Regions from separate parts of the Pseudomonas bambusae genome, predicted to be linked through region 1. Evidence: predicted binding sites of a transcription regulator. Region 1 holds the regulator's gene; each other region holds the start of a gene.
What was found. Region 1 encodes FliA, which starts transcription of late flagellar genes. Its sites were predicted from a motif close to CTAAAGTTTNNNNNNNNNNNGCCGNTAA; they were not measured.
Positions count from the first base shown of each region.

Region 2: the regulator FliA is predicted to act here: its motif matches at 2,320-2,347, upstream of AAEO81_RS22260 (methyl-accepting chemotaxis protein).
Region 3: the regulator FliA is predicted to act here: its motif matches at 1,904-1,931, upstream of AAEO81_RS23195 (methyl-accepting chemotaxis protein).

Region 1 covers NZ_CP151650.1:4,720,951-4,724,908, reverse strand. The annotation lists gene flhF (flagellar biosynthesis protein FlhF) at 1-941, shown strand, start outside; gene fleN (flagellar synthesis regulator FleN) at 1,060-1,893, shown strand; gene fliA (RNA polymerase sigma factor FliA) at 1,890-2,630, shown strand; gene AAEO81_RS21535 (chemotaxis response regulator CheY) at 2,903-3,277, shown strand; gene AAEO81_RS21530 (protein phosphatase CheZ) at 3,297-3,958, shown strand, end outside.
Region 2 covers NZ_CP151650.1:4,884,019-4,887,976, reverse strand. The annotation lists gene AAEO81_RS22275 (sugar ABC transporter ATP-binding protein) at 1-257, shown strand, start outside; gene AAEO81_RS22270 (ABC transporter permease) at 309-1,331, shown strand; gene AAEO81_RS22265 (TraR/DksA C4-type zinc finger protein) at 1,798-2,202, shown strand; gene AAEO81_RS22260 (methyl-accepting chemotaxis protein) at 2,532-3,958, shown strand, end outside.
Region 3 covers NZ_CP151650.1:5,103,696-5,107,653, reverse strand. The annotation lists gene AAEO81_RS23195 (methyl-accepting chemotaxis protein) at 209-1,849, opposite strand; gene AAEO81_RS23190 (response regulator) at 2,305-3,909, shown strand; gene AAEO81_RS23185 (HAMP domain-containing sensor histidine kinase) at 3,906-3,958, shown strand, end outside.

The DNA.
Region 1 (3,958 bases):
AGCGTGCGTACGACTCGATGCGCTCTGAATTGAATGGCCTGCGTGAACTGCTGGAAGTCCAGCTGGGTTCGCTGGCCTGGAACCAACTGCAAGGCAGCCGCCCGCAACAGGCGAACCTGTGGCGCCGTCTGCAACGCGTCGGTCTGTCGGGGCCTCTGTCCCGTGACCTGCTGGCGATGGTGCCGGACACCGACGATCAGCCCCACGCCTGGCGCATGTTGCTGGCGCACCTGGCGCGCATGATCGTCACCCCGGATGTCGAGCCGCTGGAAGAGGGCGGTGTGATTGCGATGGTCGGCCCGGCAGGCATGGGCAAGACCACAACGCTGGCCAAGCTGGCGGCGCGTTACGTGTTGAAGTACGGCGCACAAAACATCGCGCTGGTGAGCATGGACAGCTTCCGCATCGGGGCGCAGGAACAGCTCAAGACGCTGGGCCGCATCCTGAATGTGCCGGTGACCCACGTTGACCCCGGTCAATCGCTGGCTCAGGCGCTGGAGCCGTTGCTGCGCAAGCGTGTGGTGTTGATTGACACCGCCGGCCTGCAAGCCAGTGATCCGGCCCTGCGCCTGCAACTGGAGAGTCTGGCCGGTCGCGGGATCAAGGCGCGCAATTACCTGGTGCTCGCCACCACCAGCCAGAAGCAGGTGCTGACGGCGGCGTACCACAGTTATAAGCGTTGCGGTTTGGCCGGGTGCATCCTGACCAAGCTCGACGAAACCGCCAGCCTCGGCGAAGTGCTGAGCCTGGCGGTGACACATGAATTGCCCGTGGCCTATCTCACCGATGGCCCGCGCATTCCGGATGATCTGCATCTGCCACGTCGGCATCAGTTGGTCAGCAGGGCTGTCAGCGTTCAGATGCAGGAGGAGCCTAGCGAGGAAGCGATGGCGGATATGTTTGCGGATCTTTATCACAGCCCCGGCAAGCGCGCGGGCTAGGTAAGGAAAATGACAGTGGAATATACCTGCATCGATGGTCTGCCAAGCATTGTTCACGCAGTGAACGTGCAGCCCGAAATGTGGCTTTGGTCTAAGCAAGACAAGGTAAAAAATTAACATGGGCAGCATGCATCCCGTACAGGTTATCGCGGTGACCGGTGGCAAAGGTGGCGTCGGCAAGACCAACGTGTCAGTGAACCTCTCGCTGGCCCTGGCTGAGCTGGGACGTCGCGTCATGTTGCTGGACGCCGATCTGGGTCTCGCCAACGTTGACGTATTGTTGGGACTGACCCCTAAACGCACCTTGGCGGACGTCATTGAAGGACGCTGCGAGCTGCGCGATGTTCTGTTGCAGGGCCCGGGCGGTGTGCGCATCGTGCCTGCGGCGTCGGGCACCCAGACCATGGTTCACCTGAGCCCTGCGCAACACGCGGGTCTGATTCAGGCGTTCAGCGACATCGGCGACAACCTGGACGTGCTGGTGATCGACACCGCTGCCGGGATCGGCGAATCGGTGGTCAGCTTCGTGCGCGCCGCGCAGGAAGTGCTGTTGGTGGTCTGCGATGAACCGACCTCGATCACCGACGCCTACGCGCTGATCAAACTGCTGAACCGCGACTACGGCATGAACCGTTTCCGCGTGCTGGCTAACATGGCGCAGAGCCCTCAGGAAGGCCGCAACCTGTTCGCCAAGCTGACCAAGGTCACCGACCGCTTCCTCGACGTGGCCCTGCAATACGTCGGCGCCGTGCCGTACGACGAATGCGTGCGCAAGGCCGTGCAGAAGCAGCGTGCGGTGTACGAAGCGTTTCCACGTTCCAAATGCGCGCTGGCGTTCAAGGCCATCGCGCAGAAGGTCGATACCTGGCCATTGCCGGCGAACCCGCGAGGCCACCTTGAATTTTTCGTTGAGCGCCTGGTTCATCAGACCAGTGCAGGGCCTGTGTCATGACTGCAAGTGGCTATCGCATGTACAGCAAATCGTCCAAAGATTCTCAGTATGAGCTGATCGAGCGCTATGCCCCTTTGGTCAAGCGCATCGCCTACCACTTGCTGGCGCGTCTGCCGGCCAGCGTGCAGGTCGAGGATCTGATCCAGGCCGGCATGATCGGCCTGCTCGAAGTGTCGACCAAATACGATTCCACCAAGGGTGCGAGTTTCGAGACGTACGCCGGCATTCGTATTCGCGGCGCGATGCTCGATGAAGTGCGCAAGGGGGACTGGGCGCCACGCTCGGTCCACCGCAATACGCGCATGGTCAGTGACGCGATTCGTGCAATTGAAGCGAAAACCGGTCGCGACGCTAAAGATCACGAGGTTGCGGCCGAACTTCAATTGAGTCTCGACGATTACTACGGGATTCTGAACGATACCTTGGGCAGCCGCTTGTTCAGCTTCGACGACCTGTTGCAGGACGGCGAGCATGAAGGGTTGCACGAGGACGGCGCGAGCCAGTCGCTCGAACCGTCGCGGGATCTGGAAGATGAACGTTTCCAGAGCGCGCTGGCGGACGCCATCGCCAACCTGCCCGAGCGTGAGCGCCTGGTGCTGGCGTTGTACTACGACGAAGAGCTGAACCTCAAAGAGATCGGGGAGGTCTTGGGGGTCAGCGAATCCCGTGTCAGCCAGCTGCATAGCCAGTGCGCCGCACGTCTGCGGGGCCGGTTGGGAGAATGGCGCGCGCGTTGACGCATTGACGCGGGCCCGTCTTTTCACAAAGATGCCTGCGTTTTGGGTGGTAAGGCCGGCTGTGCAAGGCGTTGTGTGGGAAGCAAAAGGGACAAGGCAGGAGCCGCTGGGATCAGGTCTTCGGACTTTTTCCGTGGCGCTCATCACGTGTTTCTTCGAAAGGCCCCCTCGTTTTCGTGTGACCGGTGGAGCGATGTTGCCGGTATTGATTGAACGCGCGTCCAGGCACTGGGCGCGTTAAAGACTGCTTGGAGGTCGAATTGGACAAGAACATGAAAATCCTCATCGTTGATGACTTTTCAACGATGCGGCGGATCATAAAAAACCTGTTGCGTGACCTTGGGTTCACCAACACGGCCGAAGCAGATGACGGTACCACCGCATTGCCGATGCTGCAGAGCGGTGCTTTTGACTTTCTGGTGACCGACTGGAACATGCCTGGCATGTCCGGCATCGACCTGCTGCGTCAGGTGCGTGCCGACGAACGTCTGCGTCACCTGCCTGTGTTGATGGTGACCGCCGAAGCCAAGCGCGAGCAGATCATCGAAGCCGCTCAGGCGGGCGTGAACGGTTACGTGGTCAAGCCTTTCACGGCTCAGGTGCTCAAAGAAAAAATCGAGAAGATATTCGAGCGCGTCAATTCCTGATGTCCGCTGTGAGGGCGCTATGGATTCCAAAGATTCGACAATGGGTGACTTCGAGTCGACCCTGAAGAAACACGCACAAGAACTGGTCGCCAGCCTCGAAAAAGGCAAGTTCGGCGACGCCGTGCAACTTATCCATGAGCTTAATCAGACCCGGGACCGCGGCCTGTATCAGGAAGTGGGCAAGCTGACGCGCGAGCTGCACAGTGCAATCGTCAATTTCCAGATTGACCCGCACATGCCGCAAGCCGAGGAAGTGTCGCAGATCACGGATGCCACCGAACGTCTGTCGTACGTTGTCCGCCTCACTGAAGGCGCGGCCAACCGCACGATGGACCTGGTGGAGCAGAGCACACCGCTGATGAACGGCCTGAGCGCCGACGCCAAGGCGTTGAGCGTCGATTGGGGCCGCTTCATGCGCCGCGAAATCGGTGCTGAAGAGTTTCGTGATCTGGCCCGCCGCGTCGAAGGTTTTCTGACCCGCAGCGAGAAGGAGACCCACGAGGTCGCCAGCCACCTGAACGACATTCTGCTGGCTCAGGACTATCAGGACCTGACCGGTCAGGTGATCAAGCGTGTGACCACACTGGTGACCGAAGTCGAGAGTAATTTGCTCAAGTTGGTGCTGATGGCCAGTCAGGTCGATCGCTTCGCCGGGATCGAACACGACCAGGAAGAGTTCCG
Region 2 (3,958 bases), 160 kb from region 1:
ATCCCCGGGTGCTGATTCTCGACGAACCGACCCGAGGCATCGACGTCGGCGCCAAGGCCGAGATTTACCGGCTGATTTCCCTGCTGGCCAGCGAAGGCATGGCGGTGATCATGATTTCCTCGGAATTGCCGGAAGTGCTGGGCATGAGCGACCGGGTCATGGTCATGCACGAAGGCGAAATGATGGGCACGCTGGACCGTGCCGAAGCGACCCAGGAGCGGGTCATGCACCTGGCGTCGGGTAACTCGATCCATTGAAGGCCAATGGCCCATCGTGGGTCCTGACAAGAATAAGAGGCACACATGAAGATGAACGCGATCCTGGAAAACAAACCCGCCGTGGCGCCGACCAAGCACAAACGCCGGATGCCTACCGAGCTGAGCATCTTTCTGGTGCTGATCGGCATCGGCCTGATCTTTGAAATCTTCGGCTGGGTCGTACGGGATCAGAGCTTTCTGATGAACTCCCAGCGACTGGTGCTGATGATCCTGCAGGTGTCGATCATCGGGATGATCGCGATAGGCGTGACCCAGGTGATCATCACCACAGGCATCGACCTGTCGTCCGGCTCGGTGCTGGCGTTGACGGCGATGATCGCGGCCAGTCTCGCGCAATCCTCCGATTACACCCGCGCTGTATTTCCTTCACTGACCGACCTGCCGGTGTGGATACCGGTCATCGCCGGATTGGGGGTGGGGCTGTTGGCCGGGGCGATCAACGGCAGCATCATCGCCATCACCGGGATTCCGCCGTTCATCGCCACCCTCGGCATGATGGTGTCGGCCCGTGGCCTGGCACGCTTCTACACCGGCGGCCAGCCCGTGAGCATGCTCAACGATTCCTACACCGCCATCGGTCAGGGCGCGATGCCCGTGATCATCTTTCTGGTGGTGGCGGTGATCTTCCACATCGCCCTGCGCTACACCAAATACGGCAAATACACCTACGCCATCGGCGGCAACATGCAGGCGGCGCGCACCTCCGGGATCAACGTCAAGCGTCACCTGGTGATCGTCTACAGCATCGCCGGTCTGCTGGCGGGGTTGGCGGGTGTGGTCGCGTCGGCGCGGGCTGCGACTGGGCAGGCGGGCATGGGCGTGTCGTATGAGCTGGACGCGATTGCCGCCGCCGTGATCGGCGGCACCAGCCTGGCCGGGGGCGTTGGGCGGATTACGGGTACTGTGATCGGCGCGCTGATCCTGGGCGTCATGGCCAGCGGCTTCACCTTCGTCGGCGTCGATGCCTATGTGCAAGACATCATCAAAGGCCTGATCATCGTCGTCGCGGTGGTCATCGACCAGTACCGCAACAAACGCAAGCTCAAACGCTGATGTCGTGATGCCAGTCGTTTGATGAACGTGAAAAGGGCCCGCAGAGGGGCCCTTTTCGTTTTTCTGCCGGTTTGAACCGAACGGCCGATGGCCTGTCAGACAGCGTCCAGAAAGCCGGTGTTGGCAGGCCGGACGCCATCGCGAGCAAGCTCACTCCTACAGGGTTACCCGTGCCTGTAGGAGTGAGCTTGCTCGCGATAACGGTGCCGAATCCGATGAGCTTGTCATGGCAGACACAGGTTGAAACACCGGTTTGGCTTAACGCCACCGGGGATTTGGGGGGTTGTTGAGCGAATCTTGTTCAATTATGTTGCCGAGTACGAAACCCGGCCTTAGACTGCCGCCCCTCGTAAATTGAGTGCCGGGTGCGCTTGGAGACGACGGCGCTGGTGACTCGCGACCTTTACGATCGGGCCAAGGCGCTCCCTTGATTCGCCCTAATGCACGTTTTTTTATAGAGAAATCAATGACCAAGGAAAAGTTGCTGGCGATGCCGGCCGATGACTACATGAACGCGGAGCAACACGCATTCTTCATCGAGCTGCTGCAAGCCATGAAAGTGGAAATCCACGAGCGCATCGAGCAGAGCCGTATCGCTATCGAAAGCCTGGACACCCCGGCTGATCCCGCTGATGCCGCTTCCGTCGAAGAAGAGCGTCACTGGCTGGTCAACGTGATCGACCGCGATCAGCGCATGCTTCCACAGCTGGAAATGGCGTTGACCCGTATCGCCGAAGACACGTTCGGTTGGTGCGATGACAGTGGTGAGCCTATCGGTCTGAAGCGCCTGCTGATCAGCCCGACCACCAAATACTGCATCGAAGCTCAGGAACGCCACGAGCAGATCGACCGCCACCAGCGCCAGGCCTGACCCGCCCGCTGTGGTTCAAAGCCCGATTGCCTTGCGAGGCCGTCGGGCTTTTTGTCGCCTGCGATTTGTGATTCTGATCCCCCCGGATGAAGCGGACAAAAATCCGACCGACTACCACTAATGACTCATGGCGCATGGCCGCCATCTGACGTTTAATGCTTTCAAAATAATGATAAGCAGGGTGGGTCAAGGATATGACGGCTAATGGCATGGGCACCGGGTCGCGTTCGTTACCCGCACAATCGGCGGCGAGCGTATTGCCAGCTGCAAATCCCCGCTTGCTGGGGCTTTGCCTGCAAAGTCTTGCGTTATGTCTGCTGTTTGCCGCCATGGCGTGGGGCGAACTGTCAGTCTATGTGTGCCTGCCCCTCGGCTTGCTGACCCTCTGGTTGCCGCGCTTTATCCCTGCCCGAACAATCGTTGAGCCTGCTGGCCAGCCCGACGATGCCCTGGAGCGCCTGACCCGCGACCTGTCCCGCAGCACCAGTCACAACGCCCTGTCAGCGGCGGCGGTGGCGTTTTCGGTCAAGCAACTGGCAAGCAAGCTGCAATCCCAGGTCGATGCCGCCGAGCAGATCGTCAGCAGCGCTGACGTGATGATCGCCACTGAGCGCGCCACGTCGTCCCTCAGCCAGCAAGCGTTGGGCGCGGCCAGTGAAGTGCGGCAAAGCAGCGACGCCGGGCTGATCGTACTTAACGCCTCCATCGCTTTGATGCATCAGCTCAGCGAGCGCGCCGACAGCAGCCGTCAATTGATCGAAGCCCTGAGTCAACGCAGCGAAGACATTCAACGGGTGACGTCGGTCATTCAGTCAATTGCCAGCCAGACCAATCTGCTGGCGCTCAATGCTGCCATCGAAGCCGCTCGGGCCGGTGAGCACGGGCGCGGTTTCGCCGTCGTGGCCGACGAAGTGCGTGGGCTGGCGGGCCGAACGGCCACCGCCACCGGCGAAGTCGGGGAGATGGTCGCCGACATCCAGCAGCGCACCGCGCAAGTGGTCGAACAGATTCGCCAGTTGGCGGGGGACCTGGACAGCGGCGTCGGGCAGGTGGAAACCACGGGCCGTCAATTGGCGAGCATTGCGCAGTTGGCCGCCGGGGTGGAAGGGCAGGTCAGCGAGATCGCCTCGGGCGCGGAGAACAATCAAGGGCAATTGAGCAGCCTGTTCGTGGCCATTGAACAAATGCGCAGCGACCTGGCGATCAGCGACGACCAGACCCGTCAATTGGCTAAATCTGCCGTGCAGATGGAGGGCCAGGCCGAGACCATCAGCGAGCGGCTGGCGGAGGTGGGTCTGGAAGACTATCACCAGCGCATCTACGACCTCGCTCGTGAAGGGGCCAGTGAGATTGCCCGTCGCTTCGAGCAGGACATCGACCAGCACCGTGTCAGCCTAGATGACCTGTTCGATCGTCATTACCAGCCCATTGCCAACACGTCGCCGCCCAAATTCCAGACCCGGTTTGACCGCTACACCGACCAGGTCTTGCCTTCCATCCAGGAGCCGTTGCTGACCCGGCACGAAGGCCTGGTGTTCGCCATCGCCTGCACCCAGCAGGGTTACGTCCCGACGCACAATCTGGCGTTCAGCCAACCCCTCACCGGCGATCCTGCCGCCGACACGGTGCACAACCGCACCAAGCGTAAATTCGACGATCGCACTGGCATTCGCTGCGGCAGCCATCAACAGCCCATGCTCTTGCAAACCTACACCCGCGACACCGGCGAGCTGATGCACGATCTTTCTGTGCCGAT
Region 3 (3,958 bases), 380 kb from region 1:
GTCAATGAGCCAAGGTGTCACAGGTGGCGAAAGAATGGCTTTCGCCACCTGTGATCCATGAAATTTTGCCGCTAACACTGACTGAACACGGTGTGAATCTGTAGGAGCGAATTCATTCGCGAGAGGCCTGTGCATTCGATAAATCTTCATCGAATGTACAACTGCTTCGCGAATGAATTCGCTCCCACAGGGAGTTGTCGTTGACGCGTCAGAGCGTGAACTTGCCCACCATGGTGTTGAACGACACCGCCAGGCGTGACAGTTCCTGGCTCGACGCGTTGGTCTGATTCGCGCCAGCGGCGGTCTGCGCCGACAGGTCCTGAATGTTCACCAGATTGCGGTCAACTTCCCGCGCCACTTGGGCCTGTTCTTCGGCCGCGCTGGCGATCACCAGATTGCGTTCGTTGATCTGGCTGACGCCTTCGCTAATGCGCTCCAGCGCCAAACCGGCTTCGGTGGCGAGTGTCTGGGTGTTGGTGGCGATGGCCTGGCTCTTGCCCATGGCGCGCACTGCTTCATCGGCACCGTTGCGCACCAGGGTGATCATCGATTCGATCTCGCCGGTAGAGGCTTGTGTGCGGGCGGCGAGGGCGCGGACTTCGTCGGCGACCACGGCAAAACCGCGGCCTTGCTCACCGGCGCGGGCCGCTTCGATGGCCGCGTTGAGGGCTAGCAGGTTGGTCTGTTCGGCAATGCCACGAATCACGTCCAGCACTTTGGTGATGTCACGAATCTGCCCGGCCAGTGCCTCGACGCGTTGGGTCGAATCGTTGATTTCCACGGTCATGGTGTTCATCGCAGTCACCGCTTGCTGCACTTGCTGCTGGCCCTTGACCGCGTCGTCGGCCGTCTGGGTCGAGACCTGCGAAGCGCTGGCGGCGTTGCGGGCGACTTCTTCGACGGCGGCGGTCATCTGGTTCACGGCCGTTGCAGCCTGCTGGATTTCGTCGTTCTGACGTTGCAGCCCTCGGGTGCTGTCGTCGGTCACAGCGGTCAGTTCTTCCGCAGCCGAGGCCAGTTGATCCGAAGCACTGGCGATCTGTTGCACGGTGCCCTTGAGGCTGCCCTGCATCGTCGACAGCGCCCTGAGCAGTTGCCCGGTCTCGTCCTGGCCGCCGGAGGCGATGACGTGGGTCAGGTTGCCGTTGGCCACATGGGAGGCGCTTTCCACCGATTGATAAATAGGGCGAGTGATCATGCGCGTCACGATCAACCCCAGTGAAATGGCGCAAATGACCGCGATCAGCGAACCGATGGTCAACAGCCACGTCACCTGACTGTCGGTTTCCACGCCTGCCTGGGCCGACTCTTGAGCCTGGCGAGCGTTGGATTCGATGATGATTTTCAGCTCGCCCATGGTTTTGCGGTAGGTCGGGGTGACGTTACTGGCCGCCAGTTTCGCGCCCTGTTCGACGTCTCCGCTCTGAATGACGCTCAGCGTGCTTTGAACCGCCGACATGTAGGCGGGCCAGTCGCGAGTAAAGTCATCGCCCGCTGCCTTTTCGTCATCTTCCATAGGGGTCTTGCGATAGATCGCGAAGTCGGTGTCTGCCTGCGCCTGGTTTTCCTTGAGCGACTGAATGACCGCGTTGACTTCCTCGGGGCTGGCCTTCAGCGCGCTGAGGGCGATGATCTTGAAGAAGTCGCGGTTGGTGGCAATCACGTTGGCCTTCACCGAATCGACCTTGGTGACCGACAGCATGCTGTTTTCAACAGTGCCTTTGAACAAATCGTACAGACGAGAAATGCCGTTCTGGCCTAGCACACCCACCACCACAGTGATCAGGGCACACAGGCTAAACGCGAGCAACAGCTTGGACTTGAGTTTCAGGTTGGTCAGCCAGGACATGAAGGAATACTCAGGCGAGAGGAAGAGACGCGGTTGGGTCACCGTCTTCCAAGCGTATCGGCGGAGAGGGAAGGGACTTTACATATCCGGTAACATCTAGCCGAAACTTTACGTTCTCCGAAATTGGCCGAGTTTGGATCCATTATCCCGACTCTTTTCTTCACGCTCGCGTGCTTTAAAGCATACGACCTGCGTCACAAATGCATTCGTTTCACCCAGCATCATTGTCATGGAAGGGTCGCTTTTTATCGCGGGTGTCACCTAAGCTTTACTTGGGTGCCGCCGATAACCGAAGCGAGGGCTCTCCTGCCCTACGGCAAGTTGGCGACGCCCCTGTGAAATAGCTTGATGGCAATTTGATGTTGGCTATTATCTGCGCCACGTTAAGGGTGCTTCGACGTTGATGCTTGTGAGGCTGCCTCTGAGCTGATTTATCTCCCGCTACAGGAATCTCGATGCTGGCCTGGAACCAAAAAACCTTTCTGATCGTCGATGATTTCTCCGATTTTCGCAGCTCGGTCAGGTCAATGCTGCGCGAGTTGGGCGTCAAGGAAGTGGACACCGCAGACAATGGCGAACAGGCGATCAAGGCCTGCTCGCAGAAGCGCTATGACTTTATCCTGCACGACTTCAACTTGGGTGACGGCAAGAAAAATGGCCAGCAGGTGCTGGAAGACCTGATGACCGACCGGCTGATCAGCCATGAAAGCGTGTTCGTCATGGTCACCGCTGAAAACAGTCAAGCAATGGTCATGAGCGCGCTGGAATGGGAGCCTGACGCGTATCTGACCAAGCCGTTCAACCGCGCCAGCCTGGCGCAGCGTCTGGAAAAAATCGTCCAGCGCAAGACCCTGCTCAAGCCAATCCTCCAGGCCCTCGACCGTGGCAAGCCCGCTGAAGTGCTGGCGGCCTGCGTCAACCTGACCAAACAGGACCCGCGTTTCGCGCCGTTGTGCCTGCGCTACAAGGCCGACGCACTGCGCGACCTGAACCAGCAGGAGCCGCTGGAAGCGTTCCTCAAGTCCATCCTCGCTGACCGCCCGCAACCCTGGGCGTATTCTGCGTTGGGCAAGCTGCTGTTCAAGCGCAATCGCAATGCCGAAGCGCAAACGGTCTATGAAGAAGCGATTCGTACCTTTAATGCGATGCCGGTGCTGTTCGACGGTTTGGCGGATGTGCTGATTGCCAGCGGCGATAATCGTCGTGCGCAGAAAATGCTCGAAGAAGCCGTGCGCCTGTCGCCCTATGCCGTGCGCCGTCAGCGTTTGCTGGGCAAGCTGTCGTTGGAGAATCAGGACTTTGACGGCGCCTCCCGTGCGTTCCGCCAGGCGGTGTCGCAAGGTCAGTTTTCTCGCTTCAAGGACCCCGAAACCAACCTCGGTCTTGCGCAGGCGCTGATCAGCAAGGGCGCCGAGCGGGGCTTCGACGCGCGGACCCGCGTGGAAATCAACCAGACCCTGGGCGACGTCGCCAAGGAGCACACCAACGACGCCGGTCTGCAAGTGCGGGCGCGTTTGATGAAGGCCACCAGTGTCGCGAGTTCCGATCCGGAAATGGCGGCCAAATTGACCGCGCAGGCCATGGAACGGCTCGACGGCATGGAGCATTTTCTCAGCGCCGATGCGGCGTTGGCCGTTGCGTCACAGCTCAAGCAACTGGGACAGGAAGCGGCCGGTGCCGGGATCTTGAAAAGCTGCGCGGAAATCTACGGCGACGATCCGGCTGTCATGCAGAACATCGCCAGGCAGACCGACGACCCGGAAATCCTCGGTGCGGGCAAGGCGGCGATCGATCTGAACATGCAAGGCATTCGCAGTTATCGCGCGGGCAAGCTGGGCGAGGCTCAGGACTTGTTCCGTCAGGGGCTGGCGCTGCAACCCAAGAACATCAGTATCGCGTTGAACATGGCCCAGTCGCTGTTGCACATGGGCGTGCAGAACCTCGACGCGGCCAGCCTCAAGGAGTGTCAGAACAGTCTGAAAATGGTGGGCAAGATGCCCGAGACCGACCCGCGATACGAGCGGTATCAGAAACTGCGACTCAAGGCGTTTGGCGAATGACGGACGAGGATTCGGGGCTGGATTTTTCCATGGTGATCGCCTCCACCGT